DNA from 2 places in the Alkaliphilus flagellatus genome. Region 2 is predicted to be linked to the other one. Evidence: riboswitches for the same ligand, from Rfam matches in the RefSeq annotation. Region 2 holds a riboswitch; the other holds the start of a gene.
The links. A riboswitch is a leader RNA that binds a small molecule or an ion and turns the genes downstream of it on or off. The one in region 2 is predicted to bind glycine.

Region 1 (12,365 bases), on a different contig from region 2:
AATTTCAATTATTGTATTAATATCCAATAAACTATTTCCTATATTAATAATCTCCTTAGCTCCATCAAGATTATAGCTAGATTTACCTAAAATGATTATTGTTTTATTATCCAGTTCCAATTTTTCCTGTGGACATGTGGGTATTAAGTTAATATGATTAACTCCAATCTGATATAGGGTGGAAACCATCTGCTTTGACATTTCTATGCTTTCATCCAAAAGGAAAGTATCCGTTCCTTTCCTAATATCCATAATCTTATCTAGTCCTAATTTTGATATTGTTCTATGTACGAATAAAACCTTATCCGTTTTTTTAATAAATCGCCGAACCTTATCAAAGGCATCAAAAGAAGGAACTAGAACTAAATCTGCTATTATTTCCTTTGTAATAGAGCCACCCTCTATACAGTATTTTTCAATATGGAGATTTTCTTGGAACAAACTTCTTATTTGCTCATAATACATATTTAGGGTTGCCTGGCTATAACATAAAATAGCTAACTTTTTTTTCATAGACCTTCTCCTTATTGTAAACTAGACTCAGTTGAGATAGGCTTAACTCCCTCATTAAGTAAATTCTTTCTCTTAATAATTAGCCATATTCTCTAGGCCTTCTTTATCTAATATACTTACTTGCCTTTGTCCAACCAGTTTTATCAAACCCATGGCTTGGAAGTGTGATAGCTTCCTGCTTAATGTTTCTTGAGACATTCCTATATAAGATGCCAAATCCTTTTTACTAATAGTTAGATTAACATTCCCATCTGGTCCTATCATACTTAAAAGAATGTGTGCAACACGACTTTCTACATCATGTAGCACTAGTCTTTCAATTAAGTTATCAGCCTTTGCTAGCCTATTACTTAATTCTTCGGTTATTTTAATAGAAATACCTGGATTTTTATATAAGATATCTTTTATTTTTTTCCCTTCAATAACACACACTATAGTTGCCTCCAAAGCTTCTGCATTACTATTTGATGGAGTTTGTTTAAATAAAGAAAGCTCTCCCATAAAATCTCCAGGCTCTAGTATTCTAATGATTTGTTCTTTACCATCTTCAGATATTTTATATATTTTAACCCTGCCTTCATTGATAATATAGAGTTTATCTAGTCTATCTCCGTCCAAAAAGATTACTTCTCCCTTTCTAAACTTCATATGTTCTGTAATGTTAGCAACTTCCATAGTCTCATCCCAATTTAGCCCGTTAAATATTGGAACTCTAGAAACACAGATTGTATCTTTATTATTACAGTCTTTATTATGACTACACTCCATAAAACCACCCCTTTTGCATGACTTAATATATGAAGAAGCCGTATATTATAATTCTAATTAATATTAGTATTTAATTAATGACTAGTGTAATTTCCTCATACTTATATTATAATTGATAAAAATACCCTCTGCCATATAAACAGAGGGTATTCTTATTTATTTTTTATGATACTGCAATACTATTTTACTATTTGGTATCTAAAAATTAGTATTGCCTCACCATTCTTTTCCTTTACATCACCTTTTATTACAGTTACTGTTTCACCAGATGATAGTGTGAAATTAGAGCCTGCCACACTTTGCATGTATTCTCTTATTTCTTGTGCTTTATTTGGATCTGCCATTTCTTTAACGCCCCAGGCGGGTGCAAGTACACTTGCCATGTCTCACGTTTCGCAAGCGCTAGCAACTCTATCATCTATAGATGCCTTTATACTCTTTAGCAAATCTTGTTCTAAATTCCCATCTTGTCCAAACAACATTATCTTTCCTCCTTAGTATTTATCTTTGGTATATTGCTAATATTCCCGCTTTTATAGACGAGAAATTAAGCACTACATCTGAAGTAAGTTTTCTTTATTAAACGTTGTAACTCCCTCTTTTCCAAGAGGGAGTTACAACAGTATAAATATGTTAACTATTGTTTTTACTCACTTTTTTCCCACTTAACTATTAAGTTTCTAGCTGCCTTTGCTTCATCTATTCTTCTTACATGGGTATTATGAGGAGCATTCTTCAATAACTCAGGGTTTTCTTTCGCTTCATCAGCAATTTTATTCATCGCATCTATAAATCTATCTAGAGTCTCCACACTTTCAGTTTCCGTTGGCTCTATCATTATTGCCTCATTTACTATAAGTGGGAAGTAAATTGTAGGTGGATGGTATCCATAATCAAGTAGACGTTTCGCAATATCAAGTGTAGATATTCCTAGTATATCCTCATTTAGGCCTCCTAATACAAATTCATGTTTACATACTTGCTCTATTGGAAGATAATATTTTTCCTTTAATTTATGCATCATGTAGTTTGCATTAAGCACTGCCTTTTCACTAACTTCTTTAAGTCCAGGTCCATATGAAAGTATATAAGTATATGCTCTAACAAGTATTCCAAAATGTCCATAAAAACTCTTTATTTTACCTATAGAGTGTGGTCTATCATAATCTAGTATATAGTTATCTCCTTTTTTCTCTACAACTGGAGAAGGTAAAAACTCTACTAAATCTTTTCTAACTCCTACAGGACCACTTCCAGGGCCTCCACCACCGTGAGGTGTAGAGAAGGTTTTATGTAGGTTATAATGAATTACGTCAAACCCCATATCTCCCGGTCTTGTAACACCCATAATTGCGTTCATGTTAGCACCATCATAATATAATAAGCCACCTGCTTCATGAACTAAGTCTGCAATTTCTTTAATATTTGTTTCAAAAAGTCCGAGGGTACTTGGGTTTGTTAACATTAATCCGGCAATTTCATCACTTAGAACTGACTTAAGACTTTCTATGTCAACAGCCCCGTTTTTATCTGATTTTACTTCCACAATATCAAATCCAGCAACAGCTGCACTAGCTGGGTTTGTTCCATGTGCAGAATCTGGAACTATAATCTTTGTTCTTTTCTTATCTCCCCGCTTATCATGGTAAGCCTTTATTATCATTAATCCTACAAGCTCTCCATGCGCTCCTGCAGCAGGTTGAAGAGTCATTCTTTCCATACCAGCTACTTCTGCCAGCATTTTATCTAGTCCATACATAAGCTCTAAAGCTCCTTGTACAGTTTCTATTGGCTGGTAAGGATGTATGTTTCTAAATCCTGAAAGATCTGCCATATCTTCATTTATTTTAGGGTTATACTTCATAGTACAAGATCCTAATGGATAAAAACCTGTATCTACTCCATAATTTTTATTAGATAATTGAGTATAATGTCTAATAACATCTACTTCGCTTACCTCTGGCAAATCTAATTCCTTATCACTTAAAAACTCACTAGGAATTAGACTTTCAATATTAACCTCTTCTACATCACATTTAGGTAGGCTATATGCCTTTCTACCTTCTTGAGAAACTTCAAAGATTAGTTTAGTGTAGTCCGTATTCATTATATCACCTCCATTACTCTAGCTAATTTATCTATTTCTTCCTTAGTTCTTTTCTCAGTTACACATAACAACAATCCATTATCTAACTCTGAATATTCTTTCTTAAGTTCATATCCTCCAAGGATGTTGTTCTTCAATAGCTCTTCATTAACTTTAGAGCTATCTAAATTACTAGTTACTGCAAACTCTTTAAAGAATGGCTTATCAAATAATGGTTTAAACTTACCACCCTTAGTAATTTCATTAAAAGCATAATGGGCTTTTTGAGTACTTTGCATAGCTACTTCCCTAATTCCTTTTTTACCTAAAGTAGTTAGATAAATAGAAGCCATAAGAGCAACTAACCCTTGGTTAGAACAAATATTTGAAGTAGCTTTATATCTTCTAATATGTTGCTCTCTTGCCTGTAATGTAAGAACGAACGCTCTCTTACCATCCACATCCTCAGACTGACCAACTATTCTTCCAGGAATCTTTCTAACTAACTTAGATGTAGTTGCAAAGAAGCCTAAATATGGTCCACCAAAGTTTAAGCTATTTCCTAAGGATTGGCCTTCTCCAACAACTATATCTGCACCTAGTTCTCCTGGACTTTTTAATATTCCTAATGAAATAGGATCTACATAATTAATAAATAGCGCTTTATTTTCATGAGTAATTTTTTCAACCTCTGTTATATCTTCAATAATACCAAAGAAGTTCGGGTTTTGGATTATAACTCCTGCGGTGTCTTTCCCAACTACAGACTTTAATTTGTCTATATCTGTTACTCCATCTTGCATATCTACTTCAACTACTTCAATATTTCTAAATCCCATATATACTTTTAAAACATTTCTTACTTCAGGATGTACCGTTGAAGAAACAACAATAGATTTACGTCTTGTATTATCAGCTGCCATTATTGCCGCTTCAGCACACGCAGTCGCACCATCATAAATAGAAGCATTTGCTACATCCATACCTGTTAAGTTGCAGATCATAGTTTGATACTCAAATATTGCTTGTAGGGTACCTTGACTAATTTCTGGTTGATATGGAGTATAAGCTGTATAAAACTCTGATCTTCCCGCTAGATGTTTAATTACGCTAGGGATATAGTGATCATATGCCCCTGCTCCTAAGAAGCAAACTAAATCATCTGTACTTTTGTTTTTGCCACTAAGGTCTTTCATATGGCGAACTATTTCCATTTCGGAATATGGTCCTTCTATATTAAGTTCTCTACCTAATTGAAGTCCTTTAGGTATGTCCTTAAACAGATCCTCCATGGAGTTAGCTCCAATAGCCTCCAGCATTCGCTTGGCATCGGTGTCTGTATTAGGTATGTACCTATGCATACTATTCCTCCTTATCGCAAAACTCTTTGTATTCTACATCATTCATTAATGTTCCAAGTTCGGATTCATCTGTTAATTCAACTGCTAAAATCCAGTTAGCAAAAGCATCTTCGTTTACAAGTTCAGGAGAATCTTCTAGAGCTTCATTAATCTCAACTACTTTTCCTGAAACTGGTAGATATGAGTCAGAAGCTGCCTTTACAGACTCAACAACACCAAAAACATCACCTTTGTCAAACTCATCTCCAACTTCTGGCATTTCAATATACACGATTTCTCCTAATGCATGTTGTGCATAGTCTGTAACTCCAATGTAAGCCTTATTTCCTTCTACCTTTACCCACTCGTGATCATTTGAATATAAAAGTCCTTCTACAATTTTCATACCATACTCCTCCTTGAATTGTTTTTATTATCTTTTATTTCTTTAGATATTTATTTAAAGTTATTTTTTCGTATGCTTATCATAGAACTTTTTACCAACTACCTCTGCCTTTAAAGTTCTCTTTCTAACTTTAATTTCTATTGGTGTACCTAAGGCTGCATACTCAGCATCAACTAGAGCAAAACCAATATTTTTCTTCAGACTTGGAGAATTATACCCAGTAGTTACAAAGCCTATAACCTTTCCATCGGCCATCACTTCGTATCCATGTCTAGGTACTCCATTTTCTTTCATTTCAAATCCCACTAGTTTTCTCTTTAATCCCTCTTCTTTTTGCTTAACAAGGGCATCCTTACCAATAAAGTCAGTTTTATTTAACTTTACAAAAAAGCCTAATCCTGCTTCTAGAGGACTAATATCCTGAGAGATTTCATTGCCATAAAGAGGTAAGGCAACTTCAAATCTTAAGGTATCTCTTGCTCCAAGTCCTGCTGGCCTTAATCCTTTATCTTTACCAACTTCCATAAGCTTTTCCCATAAAGAATCAGCATCTTTATGATCTAAGTAAATTTCAAAACCATCTTCCCCAGTATAGCCTGTTCTTGAAACAAGACAGTTAGCACCATTTATATTTACATCTCTCTTTAAATAGAAGAACTTTATTTCTGAAAGATCTGTGTCAGTAAGCTCTTGCAATATTTCTTGAGCCTTCGGTCCTTGAATAGCAATTTCTGATACATCATCAGAAATATTAATTATTTCTGCATCATATTTACCTAAGTTTTGCTTCATCCACTCATAATCTTTATCAGCATTGCTTGCATTAACTACTAAATAGTAATGATTATTGTTAAACTTATAAACTAAAAGGTCATCCACTACTCCTCCATCTGGGTAACACATGAATGTATAAAGAATTTGATTATCTTCAAGCACAGATATGTCATTTGTAACTAGGTACTGAACAAAATCCTCTGCTTGATTCCCCTTTACTTCGATTTCCCCCATGTGAGATACATCGAATATTCCTGCTGCTGTTCTTACTGCTTCATGTTCAGCTGTTAATCCCTCAAACTGTACTGACATTTCCCATCCTGAATAATCAACTAATTTGCCGCCATGTCTCTTGTGTGCTTCATACAAGGATGTTCTGCGCAGCTCGGTCATAAATATCTCCTCCTCTTTTATAATAGTTTACCCTAAATTAAAGCTAGTACATCATTTTAATTAATAGTATGAGGAAATTCCTCCATACAAAATTATTCCCAAATTTAAAATATATTCTAATAATTTATGCAAAAAATAAGAACATAATGGAATAGTAAGAAAATCTGCCATCATGTCCTCTGTATTTTTGCCTGAGAGTTTCTACACTAAAATGTATTTCTCCTACGGCGCCGTATATACGGGCTCTTCAGAGTTCCATCAAACAACGATCCTTCTGCCTGAAAGTTTCTGCAAAAAAATCGGCATCTTTTACATTGCTTCTTCGGCTACCCTAGTGGATATCTCTCGTTGTTATCATCTGGTACTGTATGTATGTTTTTTATATAACTTTCTATAAGACAATAATACATCTTTTAGAATATTTTTTCAACTCCTGATATTTTTTTATCACGTATTATTTTTTGAATACTTTAAATTGGATATAAATTTCATATGATTATCACATAAAAGATATACAAATATAAAATAATGCCCTTTTATATGTTTATTCTAAATAATAAAATTAAAAAAAAATCAAGAATAAGCACCTATGTCTATACCCTTGATTTTTATTTTAATTAACATACTTTATTAGCCTTCTTTTCATATTTTCCACTAACATATTTATCAATAGCCTCAGCTACATGCTTCGAATATTTTACTGCCTCTACAACAGTTCTCGCTCCAGTAACAACATCCCCAGATGCAAAAACTCCTTCTTTAGTAGTTCTGCCATGTTCATCTACTATTGCTAACCCTCTTTCGTTTACTTCTATTCCTTTTGTTGTTGATATTATATTAGTTCTAGGTCCTTGGCTAACTGCAACCATAATAGAGTTACACTCAAATAAGCTTTCAGAACCATCTACAGTAACAAGTCTTTCTCCAGCTTCGTCAGCTACCATCTTAGTTTCAATATAAATTATGCCTTCCTCTGTAATTTCAACAGGAGCCCTATACAACTCAAACTTAACTCCATCTACTTTAGCATATTCTATTTCATGATTAGTTGCAGGCATATCTTCAGTGCCTCTCCTATACATTATAGTAACCTCTTTAGAACCTTTTCTAATAGCTGTTCTAGCTACATCCATTGCAACGTTTCCACCACCAATAACGCACACCTTATTCCCTAATTTATATACATCAGGGTTTTTTAAATAATCAATTGCAAAATGAACATGTCCTAAGCTTTCACCTCTAATATTTAGCTTTTTAGGTTGCCATACACCTGTACCGATAAATATAGCATCAAATCCGTCTCTAAACAACTCTTCAATGGTTATTCTAGAACCTACTAATACGTTAGGCCTAATTACGACCCCTAGCTCTACTAATCTATTTTTAATTTTATCTAAAATATCTTTAGGTAATCTAAACTCTGGAATTCCGTATCTAAGCATTCCGCCTATCTTATCTTTAGCTTCGAATATTGTAATATTATATCCCTTTAAGGCTAGCAGTAAGGCTATAGTGATACCTGCTGGACCAGAACCTATTATTCCAATATTACCTTTACGTTTCTTATCTGGTTTTAAATCTATTAAATTTAAACTATAGTCTGAAATATAGTTCTCTATATCACCTATTTTAACAGGACTTGATTTTATTCCTAATATACAACTACCCTCACATTGTCTTTCATGGGGGCATACTAAAGAGCACACTACAGATAATGGATTGTTCTCAAATACAATTTTTCCAGCCCCATTAATGTCTCCTTCTAAAAACAAATTGATCATTTCTTTTATAGGGGTATTGATAGGACACCCTTTTTGACATCTTGGATTTTTACATTGCAAACATTTTTTTGCCTTATCTATTACATGTTCTGCCATAATATCAACTCCTATAACTTTTAGATAATTCAGGCTATATATTTCATTAATAACTATATAATAATGCTCCCATACTATAATAGAAAATATTACTTAACTTTGCAATAGTAATAAGTAAATATGACCTACTATTTTTTACAAACTCCATAAAAATGTCTTATAAATATATAAACATTGATTATTTAATATGTTACATTAGTTATAAAAGTCGTAAAAATCAGTTAATAATACTTTAGTAATTAGAAAACCTATATTTTTTATTTCAATAAAAAAGACCCTTATCTAAGGGTCCTATTGTGGAACTGGAGCATCTACTGGACATACATTTGCACAAGCTCCACATTCGATACATGTTGCAGCATCTATAACATATTTGTCTGAGCCAGCTGTAATAGCATCTACTGGACATTCTGGTTCACAAGAACCACAGCTAATACACTCATCAGTAATTACATAAGCCATCATAACCACCTCCTAGGGTAATGTATAAATCATTCTATATAAGCTTTTCCTTTTATTATTATTACATACTATATAAATCTATATTTCATCTAGTTTTTTCAATTCAGATTTTAGCTCTTCTGGAATATCTAATTCATCTTCTACCTCAACTTCAACTTCTTTAACCTTAGTTACATCATGTAAAAAGTAGGATTTAATTTCTCCATTATTATCATTAGGATTATTAATTTTAACCTTTACAAACTCTAACAATACATTAGCTTCAACTACAATACCTTCTCCATCTGGAGTTAAGACTATAGAGCCTACACTCGGTAGTTTTTGTAGGATTTGTGCATATACATCATGTTCATATTTTAAGCAACAAAATAATCGACCACAAATACCCGAAATTTTAGCAGGATTTAAAGAAAGATTTTGATCCTTAGCCATTTTAATTGAAACTGGTTCAAAATCGCCAAGCCAAGTGGAACAGCAAAGAGATCTACCACATGGACCAATTCCTCCGAGCATTTTTGCCTCGTCTCTTACACCTATTTGTCTTAGTTCTATTCTTGTTTTAAAAACAGCAGCTAAATCCTTTACTAACTCTCTAAAATCAACCCTACCATCTGCAGTAAAATAGAAGATGACTTTATTATTATCAAATGTATACTCAACATCTACTAGATTCATATCTAGGTCATGTTTTCGGATTTTTTCAGTACAAACTTCTAGGGCTTCCTTTTCTTTTATCTTATTCTCTGTATGCTGATTTTCATCTTCTTCTGTGGCAATACGGATAACGGATTTTAAAGGACTAACAATATCTTCTTCTAAAACCTGCTTTGGCCCAACTACAACCTGTCCAAATTCTACCCCTCTAGCAGTTTCAACAATAACAAAATCATTTTTATTTATTTCTATGTCGCTAGGATCAAAATAGTATATCTTTCCTGCCTTTTTGAATCTTACTCCTACAACCGTTACCATTTAGATAATACCTCCTGGATATTTAAAAGCATTACTTCTATATTCAAGTGAAATTGAACATTGCTTTTCAAATTATTTTTTGCTTTTTCTATTATAAAAATAATATCTCTAACTTTCCCTAAATCTATTCCTTTTACCTGAAAATCTATCACTTCTTTTTTATCTACATTTATTACAAGATCCATACTTCCTGTTTCCTTATATACCATAAGATCCCTATACCAGCTAATCATAAGATCAAAAATCTCTTCAGTATGTGGTCTTTGTTCCTCGAAAAACGAAATTTGATCTAATATGATAAGGAGTTTTGTACCCATTAAATTGTTACATAGTTTAATAACCCCTTCTCTTCTTTGATGAAAATCAGGGTTGTCTAATAATTCGATTGCTCTACCTACAATACCTCCAGAAAAAGCCGCAAGCATCTGTGCCTTCTCCATATCAATATTTTTATTATTAATTAAATATGATTTTATATCCTCTAAACGTACAGGATTTAGCTTTATGGTTTGACATCTAGAAACAATTGTAGGCAGTAGGCTATTTCCCTTTGTAGTTAGCAGAATTAAAGTAACATAAAGAGGAGGTTCTTCTAATGTTTTTAAAAGAGCATTTTGTGCTTGTATATTCATTTTATCTGCATTACATATAATATAGGCTTTTCGTGTGCCTTCATAGGGCTTTAGTTGTATATCCTTTATAAGCTCCCGTATTTCATCAACCTTTATTGTTCCTTTACCTTCAATTACTTTAATTTCAGGATGGTTACCACTGCTTACCTTTACACAACTACTACATTTGCCACATGGCCTGTCCTTATTACTATTGCAAACTAGAGCAGAGGCTAGTTCTAGAGCTATAGCTTTTTTCCCTAGTCCTTCTGCTCCCTCAAACAAATAGGCATGGGCCACTTGGTCATGCTCTAGAGCTCGTTTTAAGCTCTCTATAGCTTTTTCCTGCCCAACAATACCTTTAAAGGCCATTCTCTGTCCCTACTTTCTACTACAGTTTTAAATGTTTTTCTATATCTACAACAAATATTGTTGCTCCTCCAACCTTAACCTCTATAGGATATGGAATAAAAACTCCTGCAGCTCCAGATATTGGAGTTGGTGAAGTAACCATCTGATTTCTTGTTTCGCAATTATTTTTAATAATTTCAATAACCCTATCTACTTTATCATCTTCTACACCGATTAACAGTGTTGTATTTCCAGCCTTTAAAAATCCCCCTGTAGTAGCCAATTTAGTCACCATGAACTTATCTTTAGTTAAATCATCTATAAGATGGTGAACATCCTCATCGTGAACAATAGCAATAATTAATTTCATAAAATTATTCCTCCCCTATTAATATTTTTAATTTACTTTCAATATCCTTACTTATGTCTTCAATAGATTGATTCCCACTAATAACCTTAATACGCTCTGGATACATATTAATAAGCTCCATATATCCTTCATAAACTTTTCTATGGAAATCTAATTTTTCCTGCTCCAATCTATCTACTTCTTTTGTAGCCTTAATACGTTTTAATCCCACTTCAGGATCTATATCTAGTAAAATAGTAAGATTAGGCCTTAGTCCGTTGGTAGCAAAGTCATTAATGTTTCTAATAGATTCTAGCCCTATACCCCTACCTTTTCCTTGGTAAACCATACTTGAATCTACAAATCTATCGCATAGTACAACCTTTCCCTCATTAAGAGCTGGAATAATAAGCTCTGCCACATGTTGTGCTCTAGAAGCTGCATATAATAGAGCTTCAGTAATATCTGACATTTCTTGATGGTTTTTATCCAAGATTAACCCTCTAATTTTCTCTCCTATTACAGTTCCTCCAGGCTCTCTTGTTAATAATACTTCATACCCTTTTTTTTCTAAAAATCTCTTAATAAAAGGAATTTGTGTAGATTTCCCAGCACCATCTGGACCTTCTATAGTAATAAATAATCCTTTGTTCACCTAATCACCTCATATGCTATTTTATTTTATACTTTGTTCGATGGTTAATAGTTCTAAAACTCCATAAGAACTAAGTCCTTGCTTATTCTATAGATTGACCTATGCTAATATTTCAATCCACTGGTAACTAGCATCTTTAAGTCCTAAAATCTCTTTACCAGACTTAATAATAGCTGTAACATATTCTATAACCTCATCATTAATTTTTTCTCCTGGAACAATTAATGGGATACCTGGTGGATATGGTATTATAGATTCCCCACTAGTATAGCCGCTACTTTCCTTGAGTAATACTCTTTTCTTATTCTTATATAAAGCTTGCCTTGGAGTAAAAACCTGTTCAGGTATTTTATATATAAAAGATTGTAAGTCATAAAAGCCTTTATTTGTTTCTTCTTTAGAAATTATATCAAGAGCACTTAGCAACCTGTAAAAATCTTGTGTGTCATTAGCAATTGATGTTACTGCCAATACACCATAATTATTAGACAGTTCCATCTGTATATTAAATTCATCTCTAAGTCTTTGTTCCAGCCTATATCCTGTAATACCTTTTAATCCAAACCATAGTCGAGTAGGGTCTATAGCATGGACTCCATTAATCCCTATTATATCCTTACTCATTATACTTACTTTGTCTAGTTTATAAACCATTTCCCTAAAATTATTAATGTTTTCAAGTAAATCTTTCATTAAATATTTACCCTCAGTTTCATAAACCATAACCGCAAAATCTAAAGAAGATAATAATAAGTATGATGGACTGCTACTTTGATGGATTCTAAGCATAAACTTCAGTTTTTCCCTA
Region 2 (12,365 bases):
AGAAATTCGACTCTTCAACAATGAATTTTATTCTTTTATCTATCATAGAGAGCATGTGATTGGTTAAATTAGGTAAAGCTTCATTAATTAGTTCTTCCTTTGATGAACAGGATTTAGCAATTGTTCCTAATCTTAACCTTAATAGAGTATATGCACCTCCAGCCATAGGAAGGGCGTTATAACAACTTGCGATTCCATGTTCACCAACATCTTTAATATAATAATCATCATTAGAGAATGATGGTTTAGAAGCAACTAAGCATGCTTTTGCTGCAAGCTTTGCAAATTCTCTATTAGTAATATTTTTATTATATTTAATTGTCATGTTAGGAGTAGGATTTTGTAATTCAATTACCGCTTTTAAAATCAATTCGCCTGCCTTACTTGCCTTAGGTCCTATATTAGCATGACAAAATGAATCAGGAATAGTCTTATCTATATGATTTAAAAATCGTTTGATTTTTATATAATCTTCGTCTTCATTTGTTATAAACGGATCTATTAATTGATCTAATTCACCTATAAAAACAGGAAAACTTGTTATTGATGGAACGTTACTATATAAAATTAAAAGTCCATCTAATAATTCATCTATATCAGTTGGAGGATTTAAATCTAAAAACTTACATCCCTCTTTAATAAAAACAGAATAATCTGGAACAATATATCTTGGTCTATAAACTCCATATCCTTCGTTTAAATCACATATCATATTGTTTTCTATTACTTCCATTTCTTCACTTGTATAATTCAATAATTCTATTGGATCGACAAGTCTCTCTGCAATATTTGCTAAATTATGATGTTTTTGTTGATAGGTTAAGCCTTTGCTTTTTATAGTATCTAGTATTTCACTTTGTTTTGCTCTCATAATTAACACCTCATATTTTTAAAATAAATACTATACTAATGAACAAAGGCTTCTATTAAAATTTTTAAGTCAAAGAAGCCTTTGCTAGATATACTTTATGAAAATCATATTCATATAATTTGTACTTTCCTACGTGCTACGTTATTAAGTAAAAAACCAAGACTATAAAATCTTGGTTTTTTATAGTTATTATATGAAATTTAAGCCTATAATACAACTATAGAATCATTAAATTTTTATTTTTGTAATCTTGATGGTACAGGTGATACTTCAATTTCACCAGAAATAATTTTAGGTATAAAATCATTTGCTTTTTTTACAATTTCATCAGATAGATTTGGATTGTTTTCCGGTAATCCAACTCCCTCATTTTCTAAATTGAAAGTAAGAACTTCTCCACCTGGGAACTTGCCATCTAAAGTAAGTTTTGCAATGTCATAAGCAGCAACATCAACACGTTTAATCATTGATGTTAATACAGCTGATTTATCACCTTCATATATACCATCTTCATATTGATCTCTGTCAACACCTATAGCCCATACGTCTTGCCCTTTTACTCTTCTATCTTGAGCCTCTTTAATTAATCCATTACCAGTACCACCAGCTGCATGATAAATAACGTATGCACCTTGATCGTACATTTTAGCTGCTAATGCTTGACCAGTTTGGGCATTATCAAATGCCCCTGCATATTCAACTAAAACTTTCATATTAGGGTCTATTGCCCAAACACCCGCTTCATATCCAGCTTCAAATTTTTGTATAGATTCATAATCCATACCACCGATATAACCAACAGTATCTTTGCCCGCTTCTTTAGCTTTTAGCGCTGCAGCTACTCCTACTAGAAAAGAACCTTCGTGTTCTGCAAAAAGAGCACTAGCTACATTATCGGCCTCTACTTTTGCATCAAGAATTAAGAAGTTTCTGTCAGGAAAATTTGCTGATACTTGCTTCATTGCGTCTTCAAATAAGAATCCAGGTGCAACTATTAAATCTGCTCCTTCATCTCCAAAAGCTGATAGATTTGGTATATAATCTGCATCTTCTTCAGATTGAAGGAAGTTCTTATCTGTTCCAAATTCGTTAGCAAATTTTTCAATACCTTCCCATGTACCTTGGTTGAATGATTTATCATCAATTCCACCAATATCAGTTACAAGGCCTACAAAGAAATCACCTGCATCGGCTTGCTGATTGTCTGTACCTTCTGGAGTTTCTGAAGATACTCCGTCATTTGACTTACCTCCACCACATGCTGTTAATACTAATGACATCATTAAAACAAGAACCAATAATACCGCTAATGATCTTTTTTTCACTTTTTAATATCCTCCCTTTTAAACATTTTTAACTATTTTGTACAATAGTCAGATTTTAAACCATAATTTATATTTCTATAAATATTATAATATACACAATATATAAATGCAATACACTATATGAGCTGGCAAAATAAAGCTTTACTCATATATATAACAAAACCTCCTAAATATAATTAAAACAATTAATTTTTATATAATCATATTTTAGGAGGTTATAATTCAAACTATTATTTATTCACTTTTTAATAAGTTTCTTAACAAGGATCTGCCTCTTTTGCAATGAACCCTACTTCTACCAATGCTTTCATAGCTTCCTTCATTTTTCCTTCATTAACCATTACTATAGGTCCAGTACAACCCATTCCACTTTCTGCATAAATACCTTTTTTCCAAAGTGCCTTAACAGCATCCTCCAAATCCATAATATCAATACCCGAAATAGATCCTGTAACTACTTCAGTAGGTGGTGCTACTGCTTCTTCACCTTCGGATTCCTTAGATTTTTTATTGTCTTTTGTTAGTGCTTTTAGTATATCATCTAGTTTTGCTTTTTTAGCTGCTGCAAATTCTGCCTTTGCAACTTCCTTTAGGTTACCTTGTACTAACTGGGCAGCGTATTCAATAGCACCAGCTACTACAGGTACTCCAGAGGCTCTAGATAATATTAGTATTGTTCTATCATAACCTTCGCCAATACCAGGACCATATCCATAACCTAAGGCTTCATAATCTCCACCTGTTGCAAAGGATGAGAAAACTTTCATAAAGATATTTCCTGTAAGTGTATCTTGAATCATTACATCAGGTGTTCCTGCTAAAAGATCATTACCCCTCATTACAGCACCACCATCAGATCTCATCGATTCAACAAAATTAACCTTATATCCATTTGAATCCAGTTCCTTTAGAGCTCTTTCAACTTGTCTTGCACCATCTACATTTAAAATCCCTACTGTTGGATTTTTGATTCCCGATGCTTTAGCAGCGATAATTCCATACAAAGCATTTTTAACCATAGCCTCTACTCTATGGGGAGATGAGGTTCCAGTAGTTGTAGCTATAAACATTTCTCTTCCCTTAGCTGGTGTAATAACCTTTCCTACAGTTGACACACCTATAGGGAAGTTGTAATGCATTGTAACACAAGAACGAATTTCGCCACTGTCTAAAAGCTCTTCCATCTTTTTATGGGCTTCCTCTTCAGTATTTGCCTCAACTACTTTAAGGTTTGTATCTACTTTAGGTCCAATCAATATAATTTCATATTCTTGACCATTTTTAGCTGCCATTTCGGCGCCTTTAACTATGTTATCTACTCCATGCTCACTACCTAATGTAGTAATACCTACTTTCACTTTGCTACCAAACTGTCCCGTTTCTATTGCATCAGCTATATCATTAAATACTTTACCGATCATTTCTTTTATAATTTTGTTATCACTCATTATAAATCACCCCTTATTTCCCTAATAAGTGTGATGCAAACTCTCTCATTGCTTCAGCTATCATAGATTTTACTTCTGTTTCTGAAACTCTACCAGTTTGTGTTTCTTTAGCTCCTGTATTCTTCTCCATAATAATGGATACGCCATCAAATTGATTTGTCATTCTACCAAGGAATAAACTTCCTTTACCTACGATCATAGCTCTTTCAATTTCATTATTACTGAAAGCTTCAATAGCATGACCAATATATGGAACACCTGACGGTATATGCCCTTGAGTAGGTGCCCATCCCGGCATACCATGATCATGTCCAAATGTAGCCACATCTTTTCTTTCAAGTTCATTTCTCTTAACTCCAAGAGCCGCTATCATCTTGTAGTTTGCCTCTGGAACGTCTCCTGCTCCAGCTGGTTTTGTAACATCTGGATTTTGCATTTCAACAGAATATTTGTTAACATCTGTTATTTTTAATCCACCCCTATCTAATGGTGCAGTAATTAATGATGTAATAACTGCCTGAGGTGAAGACCCAGTGCCTACTGTATGTCTACCTACTAAATCTGTTCTAAGAATAGGATTGATACCATCATTTTTACTTACTAGAGTAGCAAACCCACCTAGAACATCTTCAAGTATAGGAATCTCTTTTTTCACATGATCCTTACCATTCATTCCAAGCTTTGCTGTTGCTCCTCCTGCTACAATAACAACATTCTCATAAACTCCAGATTGCACAAGGGCAGCAGCTTGAATTAAAGCATGAGTTGGCGCAGCACAGAAACCTCTAGTGTCTGACCCAGTTGCATTAATAGCTCCAACCATTTCGGCTATAGCCTTAGCAAAGTTTCCTCCACCTCTTTGGTTCATATCTCCGCAAGCTTCTTCGGAGCATTCGATAACATAATCAATTGAAGCTGGATCTATATTGTTTTTATTTATAAGATGCATAAAGGCTAAAGCTCCAGAAGCCTTTACAACCAAATTTTCAAAAATAACATGTGCATTCAAATTTACGTCTACTTCATGAGCTCTTTTAATACAACCTACTACTTCTTCATTGTTATAAAGAGGTTCAGCATGTTGCTCATTAATATATTTGTTAATATCATCCATTTCATCGCCATCTTTTAACTTAGCAACCATTTGCTCAGTTATTAAAGGATGCTTGTTTAACTTTTCCTTAACCATACTTGTAAAAGATTTATTTAGTTTTACTAAATCAAATACATCGGATATTTTCATAAGAGCGATAAATTCATCTTGAGGCATTATCTCACCTAACTTACCTTCTCTCGTTGCCCCTTCTACTTGTTTGTTATACCAAGGAGTTTCATAGTTGTTTAATTCTTCAGGTTTCATTGATCCGATATAAACTTGGTTAGGAGGATAGGTTACAACCTCTTCAAAACTACGTAAATGCTTAGGGACTTGCTTTAAATATTCAGAATTTGGATTTACTGATTTTTCAATCGTTTGTGTAGTACCATTGTGAAGAATCATGTCTGGTGTATGTACTAGAACATAACCAGCAGCCTTTGCTACAGCATATGACATAATAGACACCTCCAAGGAATTTTTTAATCTATTATAGATATACTAAATACATTTTTTTGTATTTATAAATAAATTTCATACAGCTTGACAATGCATCCAGTATATATTTAAATAGATGGGTGAGCAAACACCCATCTATTTAATTTATATTTTATTTCTAATATGAAAACCTTATTCAAATACTGTTTGCCCATCTACTTCTGTTGTTAGAGCATCAAGAGCTTTTTGCACAAGCTTTCTTCTTAATGCTTTTTCTTCATTAGGGTCTAGATTAGGGTTACCTAATGGGTGAGGAATAGCAATTGTAGGTACGATTCTGTTAGCACCAACAGTTAGTGATATTGGTACTACCGTACACATATGAACTACAGGTATTCCTGCTCTCTCAATTTCTTTTACCATTGTTGCACCGCAACGTGTACAGGTGCCTCATGTTGAGGTGAGTATAACTGCACCTACACCATCAGCTAATAATTCTTTTGCAAATTCAGCAGCAAATTTCTTAGAGCTTGCAACGGAAGTACCATTTCCAACTGTGGTATAGAAGTATTTGTGCAACTCTCCAATAATACCTTCTTTTTCCATATCCCTTAAAACATCTACAGGGATTACTCTATCTGAATCAATGTTAGCATATACTGGGTCATATCCACCATGAGCAGTTTCATGATCTGCCTCTGTTAAATCATTAAATCCAGAAATGTCATATTTACCATATTTAGAAGCACTTGAGGATTCAATTCTATCTGGGTTGCCTTTAGGTACAATACCACCAGAAGTTACTATTGCAATTTTCATATTACTTAGGTTCTTAACAGCAGCATTTGGTTCAACTCTATCAAAGTCAGGCATTGGATATTCTGTTACAAATTCTTCGCCTTTTAACTTTTTAAGAAGCATATTAACCGCTCTTGTTGCACCTCTTTCTTCTGCAAAGTAATTTTTTCTAATACCTCTAGATATATATTTATCTTCTTCAGGTGATCCAATTTCTTCACCTCTTAATAGTTTAAGAGCAAATGATGACATTGCAGGTACAGCTTTTCTCATTGCTGCAGCTGAGTTTCCAGTTTCGATAATGTAAATACTCTTTTTAAACATATCTGCACCTGGGTTTTCAATATACATACCTGTTAAAACAGGAATTCCCAATTCATCATTTATCGCTTTTGAAATAGTTCCGCAAGCAACACCATATCTACCAGCATTAAATGCAGGCCCTGCAATAAATAAATCTGGATTGTATTTTTTAACCATTTCAATGATTTCAGCCTTAGCTTCTTCAAGATTTTCGTTGAAATAGGAGTCACCACAAATAATAGTTGCTACAATTTCAGCTTCCTCTTTTATAGCTGCATTTAAAGCCATACCAGGACCTACTACTCCTTCTCTTAGCTCAGGCTTGATATCAGCTTTTTCTTCTCCACCGATTCCAGCGAAAAACTGATTTATATAATGAACAACTTTTTTCTTGCTCATACTTTCCCCCCTCTCTCATTTTTAACGGGAATTATTTATCAACACGAATTAATCGTTATACTTAGAAAACTCACTTCTAATATTAGTCATTTCTTCGATGATAGAATCAACGTCAAGCACCATTTCCATCATACCAATTTGATCATCATAAACTTCTGCGTCCACTTCATCTTTAAATTGTGGCTCAACTACATGAAAAACTCTTAGTCCTAACTGGACTCCCGCTAATGAACCTGCAAAGGTTGGATCTCCTGCTGTAACAGTTTCTGCTGCTAATCCAGATGCTTCAGCTTCTGCCGCACCCAAAAGTACTACAACATTATCTGCTCCATATTTTTCAGTTAGATCCTTTACTCTTTGTTGATTTTCAAGGTCCATAGCACCCGCAGCGGTTCAGACAAAACATTCTGTAGCTGAAAATACTACTTCTGCCCCAGTACCCTTTAGGCATTCTTCAATAGCTGGACCCGGAATTCCATCTCTATCGCCGATAATGATGATCTTTTTTCCATCAAATCTTGCCATACAGCTTCATCCTCTCTACATTATTATATTATTATTTAATTTTTAAATTTTTCGAATTTTTCAATTGTGAATATCATATAATTTGTTATTAGAAACCTTTAGATGTTAATTTACCAAATCCTGTTTCGTTAGTAGCACCTGTTATTGCTTGTATTTCTACTTCAATGCTTCCATCTTCTCTTAAACTACCAGAGAAACCTCCTGCAATTTTATCAACGTAATCTGTTGTTCCTATAATCTTTTTCATTGGAGGTAGTACAATAACCTCATTAGCATTACCATTAGTTACAACAGCATCAGCTTTTGGATCTGCATCCGCTAAAGATTGAGAAGCGCCATCTCTACCAGCATATTCGTCAGTAACAATAACTGTTTTAATGCCTTCATTTTCAATCTTTTTACAGTTCATAATAAGATCTGTATCAGGGTTACCAAAACCTTCTTGAGATACAATAACACCATCTAATCCTAAGAACTTAGCTAATTTAGCAGTCCAATTTGAAGATCTTTCTTTATCTGCAAGGTAAACATTTTCGTTTGTAATAATTACTCCAACAAAGTTTATTTCTTTACCATGCTTCTCATATAGATCTTCTATAATTCCATTGTTTAAATGGACATAAGTTGGATTTTTATCGCAAGCAGAAACGCAGTTACCACTTACAATAGCACCATCCATTATTTCTGTTGGATAAAGGATGGTAGGTACTATTTTCTTAGCATCTACTCCATATACATATGTATCATGAAGTAAACCTTGAGTTTGAAGCATGTAAACATATCCTATCTTTGGTAATTCAGGATACTTATTAGCTGATTCAAAGATAGGTTCTGTTTCATAAACTTTTACTTCATCAGGCTCTACATTTCTTGCAGCTTCACCTAAATACATAGCAGCTTTAAAGCCTATCATTCTTACAGCAGCCTCATGATCATATTGCTTTAAGCCATCAACTGGTTCTGCAACAACAACTATGTTGTGTAGTTGGGAAAATGGTGTATACTCTGCCCCAGGACCAGTCATATCGATGATACCTTCTTGGAAACCAACGATTTTACCTGCTGTTACTACTGCCACATTTTTTAAAGCATGTGTGCGGCCACTACCTACAGTATCAACCTTACTTATTACCCCTGGAAAAATCCCTCCAGGACCTTCAACTTTAACTCTAGGTTCAATAACGTCCTTAACTGGAGTAATTCTAACCTCTTCTCCTGGATGAGCTAATTCGATGTCGATGCTTTTAATATGTTCATCTCCACCAATTTCTTTAAGCATTTCATCCTTATTGACATAAAGTACGCCGTTTTCTACTTTAGTAGTATCTCCGAACTTTACATCATTAATGAAAATTTTTCCTAATTCTAAGCGCACAAGCTTCACCTCCCTTTATTTCTAAGGGCCTATAATTGAATACTTTCAATTCGTTCCCATTATAGGCCAGTTTAGTTATAAGTATTTTTTAATCATTGATTCAATATTTGCTCTTGTTGCATCATCCTTAGTTAATTCATCTACCTTTGCACCATTGTTATAGATAGCAATAGTAGGTAGACCTAGTACCTTTTCCTTAATGGCTAGCCTTCTTGCCTGAGTAGTGTTTAATTTAGTAAATTTAATTTTGTCACCATATTGCTCTTTTAACTCCATAATATCAGGCATTAATGCTTTGCATGGCTCACAACCATCACTCCAATAATCTACTAATACATACCCTTCAGCTTGAAGTACTTCACTTTCAAAAGTGTCTTTATCAACAGATATCATTTTCCTTCACCTCCTTAAAGTTGTATTAAACTTGTTATTCTAGTTCATTTTCTATATATTTTTCAGCTTGAATTGCTGCAATAGCTCCATCAGCAGCTGCTGTAATAACCTGTCTTAATGATTTTACCCTACAATCTCCTGCTGCAAACACACCCGGAACATTGGTTTTCATATTATCATCAGTTATTATATATCCAACTTCATCCATATTTATAATACCTTTAAATATTTCGGTCGCAGGGATATAACCAACAAATACAAATATACCAAAAGTTCCATCATCTTCGTTAGCTGTATACTCTGTAGTTTCACCAGTTTTTAAATTTTTAAATACTACACTCTCAACTATTCCATCGCCTTTAATTTCCGTTACAGTACTGTCCCATATAAAGTCAATTTTAGCATTGTTGAAAGCTTTATCTTGAATAGATTTAGCAGCTCTAAGCTCATCTCTTCTATGTACTATAGTTACTTTTCTAGCAAATTTAGTTAAGAAAATAGCTTCTTCAACAGCAGAGTCCCCTCCACCAATAACAAATACCTCTAGGTCTGTAAAAAAATCTGCATCACAAGTAGCGCAGTAGGATACTCCTTTACCAGTTAATTCTCTTTCTCCTGGCGCACCTATTGGCCTTGGGTTAGCTCCCGAGGCTATAATTATAGATTTAGCTTTATAAGTTGCTTTTTCTCCTACTAAAACCTTTATTGACTCATCTACTTTTATGTCTTTTATTGTATCTTTTTCAAACTTTGCTCCAAACTCATTACATTGCTCTACCATTCTATCTATTAATATTGGTCCTGTAGCATTTTGCATAGATCCTGGGTAGTTTGCAACTTCTTCTGTACTTACAATTTGCCCACCTGCTTTTTCCTTTTCTAAAATCAATGTTGACATTTTACCTCTAGCTGCATAAAGTCCAGCTGATAACCCAGCAGGTCCTCCACCTATTATAATTACATCATAAATGTTTTCCATGTGTTTCACTCCTTTGAATTTCGTATTTTATTAGTTTTTATGCTTAATTAAAAATAACACTTTAAATTAATGGAATTTGAGGCTAAAATATTGGCTAAGATTCTAATTAAATTGCCTCATACTTTCAATTGCACTGTCCAATAGTGTGCGATCAATTTCCATAAAATCTTTTAATATCTCATTATCCCACTTCTTAGGAGTCCTTATTCTAATAAATTTTTGAGCAGTACTAATGCTATCTTCTATAATCATTAAGGAATCAATATGTAAATCTTCTTTTTCACAGGATATGGCCAGACTTTTGTAAGGAGTTTCGTTAGGTTTAACACTACCTGATAAAGGGTGGGTTAACAGTCTGTGTCCTTCGTGTATTTTATTCCTTGCTAGGAATAAAACGTCTAAGTAATTTCCATCAACAAACTCTATATTATAATCGTTGTTATATTTTTGTCTAACTTCCATATTATTTGTAATAATTATTGCCTTCACCCAACTTTACCTCCGTAAATTTACTCTTTGAGTTATTTCCATAAAATTACTTAATTATACAAAAACAGAGCAACTAATACAACGCCTTGTTGTCATAGTTGCTCTGTTCATTAACCTGAGAGTTTCTTTCTCAAACTGCAGAAATTGCCCCATCGGTGCTAAATTACGCTTTTCAGAGTACCGTCCAAATACGGTCCTTTTGCCTGAGATATTCACTAAAAAATGGCGAACTTTTTAGCTTCTTCCTTCGGCGTTTAACATTTAAAATGTCAAATCTCTCCCGCATTTTTCTTCCAGTTACAATATTAAATTATTAGTATGCTAAATTTTTCTAAATGTCTATCTTCAATCACATTATAATATATATATTAGGCAGTAGCAACTACTTTTATTAAATTTTTACCCATGTTTTATTGACATTACATAAGAATGTTCAAATTGTCAAATTTATAACAAATTAAAATTTCTTAATAATTCATTCTGACTTTTCAGCATTTTATAACTTTTCGCTAACTTTAGCAATAACACATAGGTTAATCTATTTTTCTTATATCCAAAATGCGTTTAACTAAACACCATTGTTATTTAAACACCACATCCAATTAAATCTAATTTTTTGTACTTATATTTTAACTACTCAATAATGTAAAAAATAGCTAATGTACCTGGTCCAGCATGAGTTCCTATCGTACATCCTATTTCAGTAACAATCACTTCTTTTGGATTAAGCTCTCTTAGCACTTGATCCTTTAACACAGCTAAAGTTTCCGGACAGCTTGCATGAGAAATACCAACTACTTTATCCTCAAAATCTTTTCCACGCTGTTTTGCAAGCTCTATCATTTTACCTACTACTTTTTTACTTCCTCTTACTTTATCCAAAGGCTCAACTAATCCTTCTGCAACTGTTAAAATAGGCTTAATATTTAGCATAGTTGCTATTGTAGCTTTCATCGGGTTCAAACGACCACCTTTTTTCAAGTATTCTAAAGTATCAACAGTAAAAATATGGTCCACATTTAACTTAATTTTACTTAGTCTATTAATTATTTCATTTAAGCTTTTTCCTTCCTCTGCCATTTTTGCGGCCTCATATACAAACATTCCGCCACCGAAGGATAACCCCATAGTATCAAAAACCTGGATTTTATTGGTTTCTAATGAGTTTTTAGCTATTATTGCTGATTGATGTGTACCACTTGCCCTTGAAGAGCCATTTATACACAAAACTTCTTTGCCCTCACCTAATGCTTTTTCAAATATCTGCATAAAAGTATTCGGACTTATTTGAGAAGTCTTTGGTAGTTCTTCTGATTGTGTAAGTTTTTCATAAAATTGTGCGTTTGTTAAATCAACACCATCCCTATATTCTTTATCACCAAAAATAATAGTTAAAGGCATTACTATAATATTATGTTTTTCTACAATATCTTTAGGAACATCAATCATACTATCTGTAATAATTTGAATCTTACTCATTTTATCTCCTCCATTATTCTACTTAACTTATCTATTAATTAATTATTAATTGACTGTTTATTTAATTCCATTCTATACTTTATTTAATCAATTTACAATATTTTCTATGTTAAAAGCAAAAGTCATCCTACACTATCTAACATACTTATGTTGCACTTAAATTTTAAAATCTAACTAAAAATTTCACCTACTTAAAATACTTATAGTTCTAGCTTTCTTATATAGAATAAAAATAGAGTAGCCATAGCTACCCTATCTCATATTCGGATAATTATATTGTCGTAACACTTCATATACTACAATAGAAACAGAATTAGATAAATTTAATGATCTTGCTCTTTCTAAGTCTACCATAGGAATTCTTATGCAAGTTTCCTTGTTATTATTTAATATATCTTTTGGAATACCAGCAGTTTCTTTACCAAACATTATATAACAATCTTCCTT

Region 1: linked by a shared signal. The riboswitch ahead of gcvT (glycine cleavage system aminomethyltransferase GcvT) and the one ahead of KQI88_RS03255 (GrdX family protein) in region 2 are both predicted to bind glycine.

The regions. Positions count from the first base shown of each region.
Region 1 covers NZ_JAHLQK010000002.1:45,240-57,604, reverse strand. The annotation lists gene KQI88_RS05200 (sigma-54 interaction domain-containing protein) at 1-513, opposite strand, end outside; gene KQI88_RS05195 (Crp/Fnr family transcriptional regulator) at 586-1,281, opposite strand; gene KQI88_RS05190 (hypothetical protein) at 1,461-1,664, opposite strand; gene gcvPB (aminomethyl-transferring glycine dehydrogenase subunit GcvPB) at 1,928-3,388, opposite strand; gene gcvPA (aminomethyl-transferring glycine dehydrogenase subunit GcvPA) at 3,388-4,728, opposite strand; gene gcvH (glycine cleavage system protein GcvH) at 4,730-5,113, opposite strand; gene gcvT (glycine cleavage system aminomethyltransferase GcvT) at 5,174-6,280, opposite strand; glycine riboswitch at 6,458-6,533, opposite strand; glycine riboswitch at 6,537-6,638, opposite strand; gene KQI88_RS05165 (NAD(P)-dependent oxidoreductase) at 6,898-8,157, opposite strand; gene KQI88_RS05160 (DUF362 domain-containing protein) at 8,449-8,619, opposite strand; gene KQI88_RS05155 (PSP1 domain-containing protein) at 8,698-9,591, opposite strand; gene holB (DNA polymerase III subunit delta') at 9,585-10,574, opposite strand; gene KQI88_RS05145 (cyclic-di-AMP receptor) at 10,594-10,923, opposite strand; gene tmk (dTMP kinase) at 10,928-11,557, opposite strand; gene KQI88_RS05135 (aminotransferase class I/II-fold pyridoxal phosphate-dependent enzyme) at 11,657-12,365, opposite strand, start outside.
Region 2 covers NZ_JAHLQK010000001.1:710,864-723,228, reverse strand. The annotation lists gene KQI88_RS03300 (YjjI family glycine radical enzyme) at 1-871, opposite strand, end outside; gene KQI88_RS03295 (BMP family lipoprotein) at 1,108-2,196, opposite strand; gene grdD (glycine/sarcosine/betaine reductase complex component C subunit alpha) at 2,454-3,644, opposite strand; gene grdC (glycine/sarcosine/betaine reductase complex component C subunit beta) at 3,658-5,199, opposite strand; gene grdB (glycine reductase complex selenoprotein B) at 5,371-6,678, opposite strand; gene grdA (glycine/sarcosine/betaine reductase complex selenoprotein A) at 6,727-7,203, opposite strand; gene KQI88_RS03270 (glycine/sarcosine/betaine reductase component B subunit) at 7,292-8,578, opposite strand; gene trxA (thioredoxin TrxA) at 8,654-8,971, opposite strand; gene trxB (thioredoxin-disulfide reductase) at 9,006-9,950, opposite strand; gene KQI88_RS03255 (GrdX family protein) at 10,053-10,439, opposite strand; glycine riboswitch at 10,539-10,619, opposite strand; glycine riboswitch at 10,621-10,732, opposite strand; gene KQI88_RS03250 (DegV family protein) at 11,073-11,918, opposite strand; gene trmL (tRNA (uridine(34)/cytosine(34)/5-carboxymethylaminomethyluridine(34)-2'-O)-methyltransferase TrmL) at 12,171-12,365, opposite strand, start outside.